3 regions of the Streptomyces sp. NPDC049970 genome follow, and region 2 is predicted to be linked to each of the others. Evidence: riboswitches for the same ligand, from Rfam matches in the RefSeq annotation. Region 2 holds a riboswitch; each other region holds the start of a gene.
The links. Region 2 has a riboswitch for cyclic di-AMP ahead of AB0I83_RS23380 (M23 family metallopeptidase). Riboswitches for the same ligand answer to the same signal wherever they lie in the genome.
Positions count from the first base shown of each region.

Region 1: linked by a shared signal. The riboswitch ahead of AB0I83_RS10215 (NlpC/P60 family protein) and the one ahead of AB0I83_RS23380 (M23 family metallopeptidase) in region 2 are both predicted to bind cyclic di-AMP.
Region 3: linked by a shared signal. The riboswitch ahead of AB0I83_RS02720 (LysM peptidoglycan-binding domain-containing M23 family metallopeptidase) and the one ahead of AB0I83_RS23380 (M23 family metallopeptidase) in region 2 are both predicted to bind cyclic di-AMP.

Region 1 is NZ_JBFALP010000004.1:318,283-324,536, forward strand. Features, by position in the region: gene AB0I83_RS10200 (GNAT family N-acetyltransferase) at 1-29, opposite strand, end outside; gene AB0I83_RS10205 (NlpC/P60 family protein) at 42-1,109, opposite strand; gene AB0I83_RS10210 (hypothetical protein) at 1,468-1,821, shown strand; gene AB0I83_RS10215 (NlpC/P60 family protein) at 1,985-3,133, opposite strand; cyclic di-AMP (ydaO/yuaA leader) riboswitch at 3,132-3,292, opposite strand; gene pcrA (DNA helicase PcrA) at 3,550-5,988, shown strand; gene AB0I83_RS10225 (peptidoglycan DD-metalloendopeptidase family protein) at 6,227-6,254, opposite strand, start outside.
Region 2 is NZ_JBFALP010000015.1:15,795-22,048, forward strand. Features, by position in the region: gene trmB (tRNA (guanosine(46)-N7)-methyltransferase TrmB) at 1-500, shown strand, start outside; gene AB0I83_RS23375 (PrsW family intramembrane metalloprotease) at 572-2,035, shown strand; gene AB0I83_RS23380 (M23 family metallopeptidase) at 2,251-3,285, opposite strand; cyclic di-AMP (ydaO/yuaA leader) riboswitch at 3,297-3,449, opposite strand; gene AB0I83_RS23385 (PP2C family protein-serine/threonine phosphatase) at 3,683-4,843, opposite strand; gene AB0I83_RS23390 (MerR family transcriptional regulator) at 4,980-5,726, opposite strand; tRNA gene AB0I83_RS23395 (tRNA-Met) at 5,841-5,914, opposite strand.
Region 3 is NZ_JBFALP010000001.1:622,633-628,886, reverse strand. Features, by position in the region: gene AB0I83_RS02725 (SGNH/GDSL hydrolase family protein) at 1-705, opposite strand, end outside; gene AB0I83_RS02720 (LysM peptidoglycan-binding domain-containing M23 family metallopeptidase) at 868-1,779, opposite strand; cyclic di-AMP (ydaO/yuaA leader) riboswitch at 1,784-1,943, opposite strand; gene AB0I83_RS02715 (tyrosine-protein phosphatase) at 2,355-3,188, shown strand; gene AB0I83_RS02710 (DUF6126 family protein) at 3,224-3,397, opposite strand; gene AB0I83_RS02705 (XRE family transcriptional regulator) at 3,486-4,103, opposite strand; gene AB0I83_RS02700 (aspartate aminotransferase family protein) at 4,163-5,557, opposite strand; gene dxs (1-deoxy-D-xylulose-5-phosphate synthase) at 5,554-6,254, opposite strand, start outside.

The sequences.
Region 1 (6,254 bases), on a different contig from region 2:
CGCGCGTACTGCTGAATGGCGGTGTCCATGGGACCGGGACCCTATGCCACCCGGGTCGCCCCGGCGAAAGGCATTTCCGAGATCGGCGCGATACGTACGGGGGCGCCGGGGCGGGGGGCGTGGATCATCTGGCCGCCGCCGATGTAGAGCCCGACATGGGTCACCCCTGAGTAGAAGAACACCAGGTCACCCGGGGCCAGTTCGGAGCGGGAGACACGTCGGCCCGCGTTGATCTGGGTGTACGTCGTACGGGGCAGGGAGACACCCGCCGCGCGCCAGGCGGCCTGGGTGAGGCCGGAACAGTCGAAGGAGGCCGGGCCGGTGGCGCCCCAGACGTACGGCTTGCCGAGTGCTCCGTACGCGAAGCCGACGGCCTGCGCTGCGCGGGCGTTGGGCGCTGCCACGGAGCCGCGCGGGGTGCCGCGGTCCGCGCGGACGGTGCCGCCGTGTGCGGCGTCGGCGGAGCGCTCGTAGTCGGCGCGCTGCTCGGCGGTGAGGGTGGCCAGCAGCTTGCGGGCGTCGGCCAGTCTGGTGCGGACCGCGTCCTTGTGCTTCTTCAGCTCGGCCCGGCGCGAGGCGAGGACCGCCACTTCGTCCTCGGCCCGTGCCCGCAGCTGCGCGATGTCGCTGATCTGCCTGCGCACACCGTTGATCGCGCCGGCCTGGCGGTCGCCCGCCCGGTCCTCGTAGGAGGCGCGCTCCAGGTACTCGTCGGGGTCGGAGGAGAGGACCAGCCGGACGGCGGGGTCGATGCCGGCGCTGCGGTACTGGGCGGTGGCGAACGCACCGAGGGCGTCGCGCGCGGCGTTGAGGCGCTCGGTCCTGCGGGCGGCCTCGTCGCGCAGGGCGTCGAGGGACCTCTCGGACGCCGTGGCCTTCTCCTTCGCGCCGTTGTACCGCTCGGTGGAGACCTCGGCGTCGTGGTAGAGCCGGTCGACCTTGCTCCGGACCTGGGCCGGGGTGACCTGGGGATCGGCCTGGGCCGCACCCTCCAGAGCGGTCGCGGACGCCGCGCCCGCGAGGGCGAGGGTGGCTGCGGTCCGAGCGGCGGGCCCGGTGAACAGGCGCTGTCTGGGCTTGCGGTGAGCGGCTTCTCGATGGGCGGCCACGGGGGTGGTGCGTCCTTCCGTTCGACTGCCCGTCGGGGGGACCGGCGGGCCCGCCCGGGTCCGCCGGCGGGCCACCACAGGGGGGAGTGGCCCGCCGCCGGATCTCCTGGCGGGGCGACCGGGATGCCGCTCGGTACGGGGAGCGGCGGTTCAGAATCGGTCACCTGGGATGGACGCTAAGCCCGGGGCGCGAGGAAGAGGCGTAATGACAGCTATTGCCCTCGGATGCGGTTTCGTTTCCACCGAATGACCGGGAAATTCAGTCGGAGTCCGGCAATCCGCGCAGGCCTCGCGTCAACTCATCGGTAAGTAGTACCTGGTGGAGAGTGGTGATATGGCCGGGCCCTAGGCTGCGGCCATGGACGTACTCATCAATGTCTTCGTGGCCCTGCACATCATCGGGATCGCCTCCCTGCTGGGCGGGTTCCTGACCCAGACGAAGGCCATGGGCGCGGGCACGGCCCGGTTCGTTCCGGCCATGCTGCACGGCGCGCTCACCATGCTCGTCACGGGCATCGCCCTCGTCGGGCTCAACCAGGCCGACGACCAGAGCGTGAACAACGTCAAGATCGGGATCAAGCTGCTGATCCTCGTCGTGATCCTCGCGCTCGTCTATGTGAAGCGCGACGACGAGAAGGCCGGCAAGGGGGCCTTCGCCGCGGTCGGCGGGCTCACCGTCGCCAACATCTTCATCGCCGTGCTCTGGACCTGAGCGGTCGGGCCGGGCTCCCGGCCCCCGAGGCGGCCCGAGCGGCCTGTTCGTGCGGGTGGAGGGGCCCGGGGAGCGATCCCGGCCCCCTCCACGGCTCCCGGCGGTGAGCCGTCAGTCGTGTGTCGCACCGGGTGCGGTCACCGGGTGCGTCGCCCCCGACGTGTCACGCCGGGCGCACACTGCCGTAGATCGGCATGTAGTAGATCGACTCCTCGCGGACGTTCGCACCCGGCTTGGGCGCGTGGATCATCATGCCGCCGCCCTTGTAGATGCCGACGTGGCTGATGTCGTCGTAGAAGAAGACCAGGTCACCGGGTTGCAGATTCGAGGTCGATACCCGTGTGCCCACCTTGACCTGGTCCCACGTCGTACGCGGCAGATCGACACCGGCCGCCTTCCAGGCCGCCCGGGTGAGCCCGGAGCAGTCGTACGAGGACGGCCCCGTCGCACCCCAGACGTACGGCTTCCCGATCTGGGCGCGGGCGAAGGCCAGCACCTTGTCGGCCTTCGACGCGTAGCCGCTGTCGGAGCCGGTTCCCGTGCCGGAGCCCGCGTCCTTCTGGGCGGTCTCCTTCGAGGCGCGCCCGGACCGCGCCTTGTCCGCGGCGGCCTGCTGCCTGGCCAGTTCGTCGGCCTTGCGCTTGGCCTCCGCCTCCTTCCTGCGCTCCAGCCCGGCGAGCCGCGCCTTCTCCTCGGCGGTCAGCTTCGACAGCAGCGAGCGCGCCTCGGTGAGCTTCGTCTGCACCTGCTGCTTGCTGCCGCGCAGGGTGGCCTGCGACTTGGTCAGCGTCTCGAGGCTCTTCGTCGCCTCGACGCGCTTCGCCGCCGCCTCCTTCTGCTGCGTACGGAAGTCGGTGACCGTCTTCTGCTGCTGGCTGGTCATCCTTGCCATCAGCTGGTCCTGGTCGAAGTACGACTGCGGGTCGTCCGCCAGGAAGAACGTCGCCGTCGGGGCGATCGAGCCGCTGCGGTACTGGGCCGCGGCGTACCCCCCCAGTTCGCGGCGCGTCTCGTTGAGCTTGTCGGCCCGCCGGGCCGCCGCCTCCAGCAGTGCGTCCACTTTCGAGCGCTGCTCGGCCGACGACGCCTTCGCCTGGTTGTACTGCTGGGTCGCGGTACCGGCCTGCCGGTACAGGGCGTCGACCTTCTTCTGCACTTCCTCGATGCTGGGCTTGGGCTCGGCCGGGGCAGCCGTCGCGCTCTGGGTGGAGAGCAGGGTGACGGAGGCGAGCGCCGCCGTCGTGAGACCGACCACAGGTGTGGTCGTGCGCAGCCGCGTGCGCCGCTTGCGATGCGATGCCAAGACCGGCATCTCCTTCCGTGGACCGCCTACCGGGTTAGCTGTCGGGTTCGGGCGGAACGGAAGGCTGCCCTACGGTCCGGCGGAGACGGACCGATTCACCCCGGTGTTGCGTGTGGGTCCCCGGTTCCGCGCTCCCTCGTGGGAGTACGGATTCGGCGGAGGGTGCCCGCGCGGCGTGGTTCGCCTCGATCGGTTACGGGACACCCGTCGCAGCACGCTAACCAACTTGTGGTGCCTGTGTGAAGGTTGATGGTCGATATGCCCGATACGTTTTCGTGACCTTTCTCCGACGCGGTTCCGGGCCGTCGCGCGGCGGTCCGGATACTCACGCACCGTCGGCGGTTCGTCCCGTTGCGTGCGCGGAGCGGGTCCTTGTCACCGATGCGGCCCGGGCTGTCGGTGCGTCCGCCTAGACTTGTGAGGCGATGAGCAGCCTCTTTGACGACAGTTTCCTGACCGGCCTCCAGCAAGCAGAGGCAGGCCCCCCGCCGCCCCCCGAGGAGCACGCGCCCGAAGCGGTGCCGGAGGGCCTCTTCGGGGAGGTCTTCGACGCCCCGCCGCAGCCCCGCGACGCTTACTACCGCGACGGCGCGCCGCGCCCCGTCGTCGACTCCGCCGCGCTGCTCGACGGGCTGAACACCGAGCAGCGCGCCGCCGTCGTGCACGCCGGGTCCCCGCTGCTCATCGTCGCGGGTGCCGGGTCGGGCAAGACCAGGGTGCTCACCCACCGCATCGCTCATCTGCTGGCCGAGCGCGGGGTGCACCCGGGGCAGATCCTCGCGATCACCTTCACCAACAAGGCCGCGGGCGAGATGAAGGAGCGCGTCGAGGACCTCGTCGGCCCGCGCGCCAACGCCATGTGGGTCATGACGTTCCACAGCGCCTGCGTGCGGATCCTGCGCCGCGAGTCGAAGCTCCTCGGTTTCACCTCGTCGTTCTCGATCTACGACGCCGCCGACTCCAAGCGACTGATGGCACTGGTCTGCCGCGATCTCGACCTCGACCCGAAGCGCTTTCCGCCGAAGTCGTTCACGGCGAAGGTCTCGAACCTGAAGAACGAGCTGATCGACGAGGAGACCTTCGCCGGTCAGGCCGCCGAGGGTCTCGAGAAGACCCTGGCGCAGGCGTACGCGCTCTACCAGGCGCGGCTGCGCGAAGCCAACGCACTGGACTTCGACGACATCATCATGACCACGGTCCACCTGCTCCAGGCGTTCCCCGACGTCGCCGAGCACTACCGCCGCCGCTTCCGGCACGTGATGGTCGACGAGTACCAGGACACCAACCACGCGCAGTACACCCTGGTGCGCGAGCTGGTCGGACCCGCGGGCGAGGCAGACGCCCCCGGCGAGCTGTGTGTCGTCGGTGACGCGGACCAGTCGATCTACGCCTTCCGGGGCGCGACCATCCGCAACATCCTCCAGTTCGAGGAGGACTACCCGGACGCGAAGACGATCATGCTGGAGCAGAACTACCGCTCCACCCAGACGATCCTCTCCGCGGCCAACGCCGTGATCGAGCGCAACGAGAGCCGCCGCCCCAAGAACCTCTGGACGAACGCCGGCACCGGAACCCGGATCACGGGCTACGTCGCCGACACCGAGCACGACGAGGCGCAGTTCGTCGCCACCGAGATCGACCGCCTCACGGACGCCGGGGAGGCGAAGGCGGGCGACGTCGCCGTCTTCTACCGTACGAACGCCCAGTCCCGTGTCTTCGAAGAGATCTTCATCCGGGTCGGGCTCCCCTACAAGGTCGTCGGCGGAGTGCGCTTCTACGAGCGCAAGGAGGTCAGGGACGTCCTGGCCTACCTCCGGGTCCTCTCCAACCCCGAGGACACGGTCCCGCTCCGCCGCATCCTCAACGTGCCCAAGCGGGGTATCGGCGACCGGGCCGAGGCGATGATCGACGCGCTGTCGATGCGCGAGAAGATCTCCTTCCCGCAGGCCCTGCGCCGCGTCGACGAGGCGTACGGCATGGCGGCCCGGTCGACCAACGCCGTGAGGCGGTTCAACACGCTGATGGAGGAACTCCGCACGATCGTGGAGTCCGGCGCCGGTCCGGCGGTCGTGCTGGAGGCCGTCATGGAGCGGACCGGCTATCTCGCCGAGCTCCAGGCCTCCACCGATCCGCAGGACGAGACCCGTATCGAGAACCTCCAGGAACTCGCCGCCGTCGCGCTCGAGTTCGAGCAGGAGCGTGCGGAGGACGAGGGTTCCGGGACACTGGCCGAGTTCCTGGAGAAGGTCGCGCTCGTCGCAGACGCCGACCAGATCCCCGACGAGGACGAGGACGGCTCCGGTGTCGTCACGCTGATGACGCTGCACACCGCCAAGGGGCTCGAATTCCCGGTGGTGTTCCTGACCGGCATGGAGGACGGCGTCTTCCCCCACATGCGGGCGCTGGGACAGGTCAAGGAGCTGGAGGAGGAGCGCAGGCTGGCGTACGTGGGCATCACGCGTGCCCGTGAGCGCCTTTACCTCACCAGGGCGGCGATGCGCAGTGCGTGGGGTCAGCCCGCGTACAACCCGCCGTCACGCTTCCTGGAGGAGATCCCGGACCAGCACCTGGAGTGGAAGCGCAAGGGGCCGATGGCGGCTCCGGCGGGCCCGACTTCGGGGATCACGTCGTCGCTGTCCTCGTCGCGCTCGAAGTCCGGGCCGGCGGGGTTCGCGACCCGGCGCACCTCCGAGAAGCCCGTCGTCACGCTGGTGGTGGGGGACCGGGTCACGCACGACCAGTTCGGCCTGGGGACGGTCACGGCGGTCGACGGGTTCGGCGACCAGGCGAAGGCGACGGTCGACTTCGGCGACGAGCGGCCCAAGAAGCTTCTGCTGCGCTACGCACCGGTCGAGAAACTCTGACCCGGACCCGCCGGAACGGGGGGCGTGCTTGCGGGCGGCCCTCCGGCTGGGAGGGCCGGGGCTGCGTTCCGCTGTCGCGTGCGGGGGGCGGCGCAGGGTCGCGTGCCGTTTTCGCGTGCGGGGGCGTGGCGTGCGCGCGAAGTTGTCGTGTACGTGGAGACGGCGTGGGGCCGCGCGCCGGGCCCCCGCCGTCCTGCACCGCGGTCCTGCACCGCCGTCCTCCAGGTGCCGGACGGTCTCAGTTCGGGTTGAGGCCGTGGCTGACG
Region 2 (6,254 bases):
GCATGGGCGAGGCCACGGCGCAGATGGCCGCCGACGACCCCGGCACCGGAATCCTGGCCGTCGACGTGCACACCCCGGGACAGGGCAATCTGCTCGGGCTCGCCGACCGGGCGGGGGTGTCCAACGTCCGGGTCGCCAACGGCGACGCGATCATCCTGCTCCGCGAGATGCTCGAGCCCGCGGCGCTGGACGGGCTCCGGGTGTACTTCCCCGACCCCTGGCCCAAGAAGCGGCACCACAAGCGGCGCCTGATCCAGCCGGAGTTCCTCGACCTCGTGGCGGAACGCCTGAAGCCGGGCGCGGTCCTGCACTGCGCGACGGACTGGGAGCCGTACGCCGAGCAGATGCTGGAAGTGCTGACGGCGCACCCCCTGTACGAGAACACGCAGGACGACGGCGGATACGCGCCCCGGCCCGGTTTCAGGCCACTGACCCGCTTCGAGGGGCAGGGCCTGGACAAGGGACACGTGGTGCGCGACGTGCTGTTCACCCGTCGCTGATCAGCCGCCGACGGTTGTCACCGGCCACCGCACCGTGGCGGGCTGTCGGTCCCCCTCGTTAGGGTCATCAGGTGTCCGAGGGGTTCGTGCAGCACCAGCAGCCGGCCGTCCCGGTACTCGAGGAGCAGCGGCTCGACGAGTACCTGCGTGCCGTCCCGGAGCGTGGCCAGTGGCGTTACCGGCCGCGCCGCGTCGGCATGGTCTGGCGCAGCAAGGCCTTCCGCGCCGGCGCGGTGATCAGCGTGCTCGCGCTCTGCGGGCTGGTGATCCTGGCCCTGGTGCGTGAACAGACCGGCACCGAGGGCTTCCTGGTGGGTCTTGGCCTGGCCGTGCTGCCCGTGCCGCTGCTGATGGCGGCGTTCCGGTGGCTCGACCGGGTCGAGCCCGGGCCGTGGCGGAACCTGCTGTTCGCCTTCGCCTGGGGGGCGTGCGCCGCCGCGCTCGTCGCGATCATCGCCAACTCCTTCGCGACCCGCTGGATAGCGACGGCCACCGCGGACCCGGCGAGCGCCGACACCCTCGGCGCCACGGTGATCGCCCCGGTCGTCGAGGAGTGCGCGAAGGGGGCGGCCGTTCTACTGATCTTCCTCTTCCGCAGACGGCAGTTCGGCGGTGTCGTCGACGGCATCGTGGTCGCCGGATTCACCGCGACCGGCTTCGCCTTCACCGAGAACATCCTCTACCTGGGGCAGGCTTTCGGCGAGGACCAGGAGTTGGGGACCACGGGCCTCGCGTCCCTGACGGCCGGGACGTTCTTCGTTCGCGTGGTCATGTCCCCCTTCGCGCATCCCCTGTTCACGGTGCTCTCCGGCATCGGCTTCGGGATCGCCGCGCTGGGCGGTGCGCGCCACCGGGTGCGCCGGGTCGTGCTGCCGCTGCTGGGACTCGCCCTCGCCATGGGCATGCACGCCCTGTGGAACGGCTCGTCGTCCTTCGGCCCGTACGGCTTCTACGCGGTGTACGGGGCGTTCATGGTGCCGTGCTTCGGCCTGGTGACCTGGCTGGCCGTCTGGTCACGGCAGCGGGAGCTCCGGACGCTCTCCACGGAGCTGCCGGTGTACGCGGCGGCAGGCTGGCTCACCCCCGCCGAGCCGTTCGCCCTGGCTTCGATGCGGGCGCGGGGCGTGGCCCGCGACATGGCCAGGCACTGGCACAGCGGGGGCCCGGACCGCGCACGGGGCAGGGCCGCCGCACGGGCGGTCGCGGAGTACGAGTCGTTCGCGACGTCCCTGGCCATGCTGCGCCGGCGGGCCCGCCACGACGGCGCGGACGCCGACTTCGCCCTCCGGGAGCAGGAGTTGCTGCACCACCTCTGGCAGCGCCGGGAGGTCGCGGGTCCCGCCCTGACGTTCGCGGCACGCACCACGGGCCGGATGCGCGCTCACGGGCCGCAACCGCAGTTCCCACGCCGGCAGACCTACGGCGGGCCCGCTCCGCAGCGGATCCCCGCACCGCACCGCCACTACGGCGGCTACAACCCCTACCTGGAGGACGGCAGCCGATCCGCTCCGCCCACACAGGCACCGCCGTCCTGAGCTCTCCCCTCCCGCCGGGGCCGGGCCTCGGACGGGAACCGTCGGGGCCCGGACCACAGGCCGATACGGCGGTCGGCTCGGCCCGCTGCTCCCCGGTCGGTCCGAGGTCCGCCACCGGCGCGGGCAGCCGTCCGGACAGGCCGGCGGCCCTGACGTCGGGGGGTTGTGCGCCAGGGCCGCCGGGGTTTCGGTGCGCCGTGTGCCGGCGCGGGCGCTCAGACCGAGAGGCCCTTGCCGCGCAGCCAGCCCATCGGGTCGATGCCCGAGCCGTCCGCGGTGTGGATCTCCAGGTGCAGGTGCGGGCCGGTCACGTTGCCGGTGGCGCCGACGCGGCCGATGGTGTCACCGGTGCTGACCTTCTGGCCGGCGGTGACGTCCATCGAGGACTGGTGGCAGTACCAGACCTCGGTGCCGTCGTCGAGCTCCAGCACCGTGCGGTATCCGTACGAACCGGACCAGCCGGCCGACTTGACGGTACCGCTGTGCACGGCCTTGACCGGAGTGCCGGTCGGAGCGGCGAAGTCCAGCCCGGTGTGGTGGCCGGAGGACCACATCGAGCCGGACTGGCCGAAGGTCGAGGTGATGGTGTACGACGAGGTCGGAATGGCGTAGCTGGCGGCGAGCTTGGCGAGGCGCTCGGCCTCGGCCTTCTTCTCCGCCGCCTCTTCGGCCGCCTTCTTCTTCGCGGCGGCCTTCGCCTCGGCGGCGCTCTGCTGCTTCGCCGCCTGGGCCGCGGCCTCCTCGGCCGCCGCCTTCTCCTCCGCGGCCCTGACCTCGGCCTCGGCCCCGGCCTGCTGCTGCTCGGCCTGCTGGAGGATGCGGGCGCGCAGCGCCTCGCCGGCGTCCGTGGTGCCCGACTCGGCCTCGGCGGCCGTGATGCCGGCGGTGGTGAGCGGGGAGGCCCCGGTGACCGCGTCCTTGGCCTGGTCGGCGGACATGAACGAGCCCACGCCGGGCAGGGACTTGGCATCGGGAAGGTTGTCCGCGATGGAATCGGGAAGAGAGATGGAGACCGGCGGCTTGCTCTGCGCGGAGGCCATGCCGCCCGCACCGACGGCCGCGATGACACCGACGCCGAGGACCGTGGAGCTGCGGGCGAGGCCACGCTGCTTGGCTACGCGATGCCTACCGCGTACGGGGCGGAGGGAGTCCTCGGTGGGGTTCCATTCCTCCCACGTCCTGCCGTCCTCACCGGGACCGCCGGTCCTGAAGGGTGCCGGAGCCTCGGGGGCAGGCTGATTTGACGCCACGTGGGCGCGCTCCTTTCCTTCCTTCTCGCCTACCGGGTTAGCTGACGGGTTCGGAGCAGGAAGGTCTCCTACGGACGCCTTCGTCCCTCACAGGACTCAGGTGTCTGATTCACCCCAAGTAAATGGTTCCCCGGTTCCCTTGCGGGATTAAGCGCTGCGCACGGTGCCGCCTCTGGCGACGACTGGGACAACCGCGCTGCGTTATCGAACGTTAATAGACACTCGGGTCCGATTCCAAGCTGTTCCCACAGATCTTTCACGACTCGGGCCTGGACTTTCAGGGACCAATCAACCCCAACCGGACGAGTTGAGCGCCCATCAGCTCCATAACATTTTCTGACGTTGCGTCAAATGTTATGCGCAGCGGCACCCTTCGACCACGGACGGTCGTGGACGGTCATTCACGATCCCGCCCCACGATCTTCACCGTCCTCCGCCGTGCGGGCTGCCCCCGCGCCGGCCGCCCCACCGCGAGGAGCGCGAGGTCGTCCGTCGACCGGCCGCCCGTGTGCAGCCGTACGTCGTCGGTGAGCGCGGAGAGCAGTTCCTCGGGTCCCGGGAAGAGCCGGCCGCGCAGCCGGGCCGCCGGGTCGTAGAAGACCCCCCTCGCGTCCCGGGCCTCCGAAAGCCCGTCGGTGAACGCCAGGAACGTCGCCCCGGACGGCAGAGCCCACTCGTCCGAACGGTCCGGCCAGGCGTCGAGGCCCATACCGAGCGGCAACGCGGGCTCGGTCGGCGTCAGCACGTCCAGCGCACCGTCCGCGTGGAGCACGATCGGCTCGGGGTGGCCGCGGTTGATCACCCTCAGCATGTCCGAACCCACCGGGATCTCGGCGAGCACGGCGGTCACGAACCCCTCCATCGAGTCGAGCCCGCCACGCCGCGAGCTCTCCCGGGCGAGCGCCCTCTCCAGCCGCTGGACCACTCCCTCCAGCGACCGCTCCTGCTCGGCGGCCTCACGGAACGCCCCGATCACGACGGCCACCGCCGCCACGGCGTCCAGCCCCTTGCCCCGTACGTCCCCGACGACCAGCCGCACCCCGAAGGGCGTGTCCGCGACGGCGAACAGGTCTCCGCCGACGAACTCGTCCGCCTGCGCCGCCTCGTACCGCGCCGCGACCAGCAGCCCGCCGATCCGGTCCTCGGGTACCGGGAGCACCGCGCGCATCGCAGTCTCCGCGATGACCCGCGCCGAGGCCAGTTGTTCGTTGCCGCGCCACACGACGCGGTTGATGACGAGGGAGAGCGCGGCGACGGTGATCAGGGTCAGCAGGTCGGTGATCGGCACGACCTTGGCGAGCACGCCGTCGGAGACCCGGATGACGAGGACCACGAGGGTCGCGGCCACCCCTGTGCGGATGGTGGCGGCCAACGAGAAGAAGGGGGCCGCGATCAGCGGGGCCGCGGCGAAGAGCGGAACGGCGGACACCGCGGTCGGGGTCGCGAGGTCGAAGACCACTCCGACGGCGATCATGAGGGTGGGCAGCAGGCGCACGAGCCTCCGGGCGCGCGCGTTCCCCTCGGCTCGACCTCGCCCTCGTACGTCCCGCTTCCCCACCTGTGCACTCCCTGCCCGCTCCGCCCACGGCTGCGGACGGTACAGCGCTCCACCCCGGCCTGACGGAGCCGCGCCGTGCGGCGACCCGTCGTCGGCCTGTGGGAGGAGCGCACCGGAGCCCCGTGTCCCCCGATGGTCAGTCGGAGAGCCGGCGCCGCGCGTACGTCGTCAGTGCATCCCGTACGAAGACGGCGGTTCCGTCCCCGTGGCGATCGTAGTTCTTCCCGAAGCGGGGATCGGCGACGTACATCTCACCGATGCCCGTCACATACGAACGAGTGACCTCGGCGGTCGCCGACAGCCACTCGCAGTGGCGGCGCGCGATGTCCTGCACCTCGTCGCCCCCCGGCTCCAGGCCGGCCGCCCTCGCCTCGCCGTAGTCCCGGGCGATGGCGTCGTGCGCGCCCTGGAAGCCCGCGCGCCCGTCCGGGCTCAGCCCGCGCCACCACCGGTCGCTGCGCTCGTACGCCTCCTGGCCCCAGCGCTCGGTCACCTCCTGCTCGTGCACCGTGTGGTCGAAGCCGTCGAACACTTCCTCGGCCATGAGCCCTTCCCCTTCCTCGGTCCTGTGGAGAGTGGTCCGCACCGACGCGATCTGCCGGCCGATGCGCTCGCGCTCCTGCTCCAGCAGGCGCAGATGGGCCCGGAGCGCCACGGAGGTGTCCCGCTGCCCCTCCAGCACGTCCTTGATCGCGGGCAGTGAGAGGCCGAGCCCCCGCAACAGGAGGATGCGCTGGAGCCTGACCAGCGCGTCCTGGTCGTAGTAGCGGTAGCCGTTGGCACCCGTGCGGCTCGGCACGAGGAGACCGAGATCTCCGTAGTGCCGGAGCGTCCGGCTGGTGGTGCCCGCTCTACGGGCGATTTCCTGGATGGACCACTCCATGCCGGAAACGCTAGATCTTTACGTAGCGTCAAGGTCAAGCCCGGCCACGGAGGTCGACTCCGGCACACGACCGAGGCCCGGATCCTTGTAAGGATCCGGGCCTCGGTCTTTCAGTAGCGGGGACAGGATTTGAACCTGCGACCTCTGGGTTATGAGCCCAGCGAGCTACCGAGCTGCTCCACCCCGCGTCGTTGTGATTGCAACTCTACGCCATCCGGGGCGGTGCTCCGACCACCTGCGGCCACCGCTCCCCCCATTCCCCGCACGGCAGGAATGCCCGCCGACGGGAAGGACGCGTCAACACACCCCGAAACCTGGGCAGTCGGCCTGCGCGACGCCTCATCCGCAAAGACCGCCGGACCGCCCGATCCCGCTTCCCGCAGGACCTCCCGGCCGTCTCCTCACCGCACAGGACCTCCGAGTCGGGCCCCGACGCCGCCCTCCGCGATTGCGGGCGCCCCGGAGCGGCGGGACGCTTGGAGGACACGACATTCGGTGTTCGGTCCCGTCTGCGCGGCATTCTCAGGT
Region 3 (6,254 bases), on a different contig from region 2:
CTCGAGAGCTCCGCGCTGTGCCTGCGGGGGCCACATCTGGTCGGGGTCGGCCGGCACGCCGAGGCCGAGCACCTGGGCGGCGCGCAGCGCGACCCGGGTGTGCCCCTCGGGCGAGAGGTGCAGCCGGTCGTTGTCCCAGGCCCTGCGGTCCTGGACCGACCGCAGGGACCACAGGTCCAGGACCGGGCAGTCGTAGCGGTCGGCGATGGACCGGACGTGTGCGGTGTATGTGGCGATCTTGCCGCGCAGATGCTTCAGCACCGGGATGTCCCGGGTGTCGAAGCCGGTGGTCACCATGACCGTGCCGACCGAGCGCGCCAGGTCGGCCACCGCGCGCTCGAAGCGCTCGGCCACGTCGTCCGGGTCGGAACCGGGACGCAGGATGTCGTTGCCGCCCGCGCAGAAGCTCACCAGGTCCGGTGCGAGCTGCTTCGCGCGGGGGACCTGTTCCTCGACTATCTGGTCGAGGAGTCGTCCGCGTACGGCGAGATTGGCGTACCGGAATATCCCGTGCGGGTCGTCCACCGGGCGGGCCAGCGCGTCGGGGACGGGGAGCCGGTCCGCGAGGAGTACCGCGAACCGGTCCGCCCAGCCGACGAGCCGCCCGTCCGGGCCGGGGTCCCCGACGCCCTCGGTGAAACTGTCGCCGATCGCCGCGTACGACCCGATGATGCCTCGTGTCTTGTTTCTCGAATCGTCTGCCACAACGACTTATCCTGCACCTTCGAATGTGACCTACGCGACCGTAATAAGGGGTTGACGGTTGGTGACAAAGACCACCTGGTCAGGTTTTGGTAAAGCCGGAATAAGCAGAGGGGCGGCGCGCCGTGCGCACCGCCCCTCTGCTCAACCCTCGGGTGTCGCCCCTCAGATGGAGACGCCGTGCGAACGCAGGTACGCGATCGGGTCGACGTCCGAGCCGTAGCTCGGACCGGTGCGGACCTCGAAGTGGAGGTGCGGGCCGGTGGAGTTGCCGGTGGAGCCGGAAAGGCCGATCTGCTGCCCGCCGGTGACGGTCTGTCCGGCCGAGACCTCCAGCGAGGACAGGTGGGCGTACTGCGAGTACATGCCGTCGCTGTGCTGGATGACGACCTCGTTGCCGTACGAGCCGCTCCAGCCCGCGGAGACCACGGTGCCCGGGCCGATGGACCGGACGCTGGTGCCGGATGCGGCCTGGAAGTCGGAACCGGTGTGGTAGCCGCTGGACCAGCTGGCGCCGGAGGCGCGGTACTGCGTGGTGACCGTGGGGCTCTCCACCGGCGCCGCGTAGCCGGAGCCGGTGCTCTGCGAGGCACCGGAGTCGGCGGTGGCGGCGGCGTTCTCGGCCGGAGCGGCCTTCTCGGCGGCGGGCTTCGGGGCGGACTTCGCCTTGGAGGGCGCGGCCTCGGCGGCCGGCTTCCCGGTCGCACCGGGGGCCTTGGCACCGAGGGTCAGCTTCATTCCCGGGCGGATCAGGCTCGGGTTCCCACCGACGACGTCGCGGTTGTCCTTGTACAGCTTCTGCCATCCGCCCTTGGTCTTCTGGCTACTGGCGATCTTCGCGAGGTAGTCGCCGGCGACCACGGAGTAGGTCTTCGGGGAGCCCTTCACCCCGGTGGCGGGCGCGCTCTCGGCGACGGAGGCGGACTTGGCCGCGGCGGGCGCGGCCTGCTCCGCGGCGTGGGCGCCGGTGGCGCCGATCAGCGGGAGGGCGAGTACGGCGCCGCCGGTACCCGCGGCGAGGAAGCCGCGGGAGATCGGGCCGGTCTTCTTACGGCGGTGCTTGCCTTTTGCGGGCATGGGGAATTCCTCTCCGGCGCCTACGAGGTGAGCTGTCGGGTTCGGACTGGAGATGCCCGGCCGCGCGGTGGCGCGTCTTGACCCCGAGCCGTTCCGGATGGCTCCGGTCGGCGGCTTACCTGGTTCCCCCGCTCCTGCCACACGTGAGTCGGTGCGGATTCCGGGCGGCGGCAGGATTAGGCGTTCCGTCCGGATTGACCGTGACCGTAAGCGAGCCGGGACTCCGGGAACAAGCCTCGGAATGCGAACCGGAATCGACACCTCAATTCCGTCGCGCAATTCCCGTCACACTCCGTGGATTACGGATCTTGGCTTTCCGCAGGGCGTCCGGAATACCCACGAGCACCCTCGCCACACACCGTCACGGATATGACCTCGCTCACCCCCCTCCCCTCATCTCCCGCACAAGCAGGGCATGTTCTGCTAAATGCATTAATACGGACATGTTGCGGTCGTCGGCCCGGCGGGGGGACACCGCAGCGCCCGGGGCCGTGAGCCGACGCGGCCATGTCGTATCGTCGCGAGCGTGCCCCCGTCGGCGAGCGGCGCCGACGCCAGACACTCCAGGAGCCCTTGTGACGCAGCTGCCAGAGGTCCCGCCGGCCGGCCCCGAGCCGACGGACGTCGACCTGACCGGTGTCCGCAACTTCCGCGACGTCGGCGGGCTCCCGACGGTCGACGGACGCACCGTGCGCTTCGGACGCCTCTACCGCAGCGGCCACCTCGCCCACGCCACCGAGGCCGACACCGCCTTCCTCGCCGGGCTCGGACTGCACACGGTCTTCGACTTCCGCAACGCGGCCGACCACAAGCTCGACGGGTACGACGTGGAGCTGCCCGGCGTCCGGAATGTCAGCATTCCGCTCTCCGACCCGGCTGACGGCGCGGAGTTCTGGCGGCTGGTGCGCGACGGCGACATCCAGCAGCTGCGCTCGATCCTGGCCGACGGCAAGGGCACGGAGCGCATGGTCCTGTCGTACCGCACGATGATCAAGGACCGCACGGCCGAGCACAGCCGCGTACTGCACGCCCTGGCCGAGGACAGCGTGCCGGCGCTGATGCACTGTGCGGCGGGCAAGGACCGGGCCGGCCTCTCGGTGGCGGTGTCACTGCTGGCGGTCGGGGTCGAGAAGGACGCTGTCGAGGCCGACTACCTCAAGTCGAACGACGCTCATCGCCGCTACAAGGTGCGCCGCAGCGACACCTCGTCGGCGGGGATGTCCGACGAGGTGATGGAGCTGCTCAATCCGCTCTTCGGGGCCCACCGCGAATACCTGGCCGCGGCGTTCGCGGCCATCGAGGAGACCTGGGGCAGCACCGAGCGCTACCTCCGGGAAGGGCTGAAGGTCAGCGACGAGACCCGCGAGAAACTGCGCGAGCGACTCGTCGAGGACGCTCGGCGTCCGTGAACGGCCCGCCGTCCGGGAAACCGTAGCGGTGGCGGTCAGCCCTTGCCGGCCACGTTGAACAGGATGTAGAGGAAGGCCGCGACGACGTGTCCGGCCACCAGGTAGGCGACGAGCCGGATCACCAGGCCGCGCGGCATCCGCCGCTCCTGGGTGTCGGCGCCCTCGGCTCGTCGCGGGGTGAGCGGGTCGTAGTACTCCGAATCGGACATGACAGTCCTCTCTTCCGGCCGCTCGGGCCGGGGTGGGAACGCTAGGGCCCGGGTGGGAACAAGGGTGCGCCGATCGAGGCGCGCGCGATCAGAGCCGCCGGACCGCGCCGCCCAGGCACAGCTCGGCGGGCGGGCTCTGCAGCAGCGTGTGGACGAAGAGCAGGCTCGCCCCACCGCGGTCGAGGGCCGCGATCCGGTGCGGGGTGAGCGAGTCGAAGTGCGCGCTGTCGCCCGGACCGAGATCGTGCACGGTCTCCCCCAGCACGACCCTGAGCCGGCCGTCGAGGAGGTAGAGCCATTCCTCCCCGGGGTGGACGCGCACGAGATCCCCCTCGGTGCCGTGGGGGACGCGGACGCGCAGTGCCTGCATGGCGCGTCCCGAACCGCCCGCCTGCCGGTAGATCCAGCCGTCGGCCCCGTCGTCGGGCGGGCCTTCGGCCGGTCCGCCCCGGACGATCGCGTCACGTTCGGGGGGCATCTCGCCCAGGAGCTCGGAGACCGTCGTACCGTAGACGCGGGCCAGGCCGAGCAGCATCGGCAGCGAGGGCTGACGCCGGCCCGTCTCGAGCCTGGAGAGGTGGGCCGGGGAGAGTCCGGCACGCCCGGCGGCGCTCTCCAGCGTCAGTCCGCGGTCGCGGCGCAGCTCTCGCAGGCGCGGCGCGACTCCCGGGAGCTCGTCGGCCGCCCCTCCGTCAGGAGGATTCATACCTCCATTGGGCCAGGATCCTGCCTCTGAGGCAAATTTATTGCCTCAGAGGCAAAGTGTCAGCGGTTGGCGACGGCCTGTTTCACCAGCGTCCTGCCGAAGTCCCACATCAGTCCGCTGCCGCTGTGCGCGTCGTCCATCACGGCGGTGAAGGCGGCCACGAAGCGCTCCACCTCCGGCTCTCCGACGACCAGCGGGGGAATCAGTTTGATCACCTCCAGGTGGTCGCCGGAGACCTGGGTGAGGATGCGGTGCTTCTGCAGCAGCGGTACGACCACCATCTGGGCGAAGAGCCCCTTGCGGGCCGCTTGCAGCATCGTCCAGCGGCTGCGCAGCCTGAGCGAGGACGGCCGGCCGAACTCGATGCCGATCATCAGCCCCCGGCCTCGCACCTCGTGCAGCAACTCGTAGCGGCCGACCAGCCCGGCGAGCCGCTCGCGCAGCAGATCGCCGGTGCGGCGGGCGTTCGCGACGGTCTCCTCCTGCTCCATCACCGAGAGGACGGCGAGGCCGGCCGCCATGGCCTGCGCGTTGGACCCGAAGCTCGCGGAGTGGACGAGGACCCGGTCCATGGAGGAGTAGACGCGCTTGAAGATCCAGTCCTTGCCGAGGGTCGCTCCGACCGGGACGTACCCGCCGGACAGCGCCTTGGCGACGCAGAGCAGGTCCGGTTCGACCCCCTCCTCGTGCTGGTAGGCGTAGAAGTCACCGGTCCTGCCCAGCCCGGTCTGCACCTCGTCGGCGATGAGCAGGGCCTTGTGCCGGTGCAGCAGTTCCTGCGCCTCCCGGAGGAACCCGGGCGGTGAGGCGTGGACGCCCTTGCCCTGGATCGGTTCCACGATGAGTGCGGCCACGTCCCCGCGCTTCAGCTCGCGCCGCAGGGCGTCGAGGTCGCCGAGCTCGATGGCGGTGTCGGGCAGCAGCGGCGCGAACCCGTCCCGGAACCCCTCCTCGCCGTTGACCGAGAGCGATCCGGTCGTCAGCCCGTGGAAGGCGTGGCCGCAGTAGAGGATCCGCGGCTTGCCGGTGGCGTACCTGGCGAACTTCAGCGCGGTCTCGACCGCCTCCGTACCGCTGCTGCCGAAGAAGACCCGGTCCAGGTGCGGGCTGTGCGCCAGCAGCCTCTCGGCCAGCAGGCCGGGCAGCGGCTGGCAGTCGAACCGCGTGAGGTCCGCGAGCCCGGCGTCCAGGACGTCGTGGAGCGCCTTGCGTACGACGGGGTGGTGCCGGCCCAGCCCCATCACCCCGAACCCGGCGAGCATGTCGAGGTAGTCGTTGCCCTCGGCGTCCCAGAAGTACGCGCCCTCGGCCCGTTCGTAGACCTTGTCGAAGCCGATGGTGCGCAGCATCCTCGGCAGCTGGTGGTTGAGGTGCCGGGTGTGCAGGTCGTACCTTTCGGCGCCGCGCTCCGCAAGGAGCCGCGCCAGGTCGAAGCCCGGCCGTTCGTACTTCATGCGCCGCTCTCCTTCGGCATGTCCCGCCTTCCGACTGCCCTTCGGCGTTCCAGCGCAGCGCCGATGCGTCCCGCGATCTCCACCGGGGTCAGCCCGGTGTCGGCGAGCACCTCGGCGCGCCCGGCGTGTGCGAGGAACCGCTCGGGAACTCCGAACGTGCGCAGCGGTACGTCGACGCCGGCGTCCCTGAGCGCCTGCCCGACCGCCGAACCGACGCCGCCCGCCCGGCTGTTGTCCTCGACCACCGCGACGAGCGCGTGCTGCGCGGCGAGCGCCGGCAACTGCGCGTCGACCGGTTTGACCCAGCGGGGGTCGACGACCGTGCAGCGGACTCCGGACCCGGCGAGCAGGTCGGCGGCGGCCAGGCAGATCCCGGCGAGCACCCCGACGGCGACCAGCAGGACGTCGGGGTCCGCGGTCCGGTGCAGGACGTCCATACCGCCGATCCGCCCGACCGCCGGGACCGGCTCACCCACCGCTTCCTTGGGGAACCGGACCACGGTCGGTGCGTCGTCGACGTCGACAGCCTCGCGAAGCTCCTCGCGAAGCCGGTCGGCGTCGCGCGGCGCGGCGATGCGGAGCCCGGGCACGACCTGGAGCACGGACATGTCCCACACGCCGTTGTGGGAGGGGCCGTCGACACCGGTGACGCCGGCTCTGTCCAGGACGAACGTCACTCCGCACCGGTGCAGGGCGA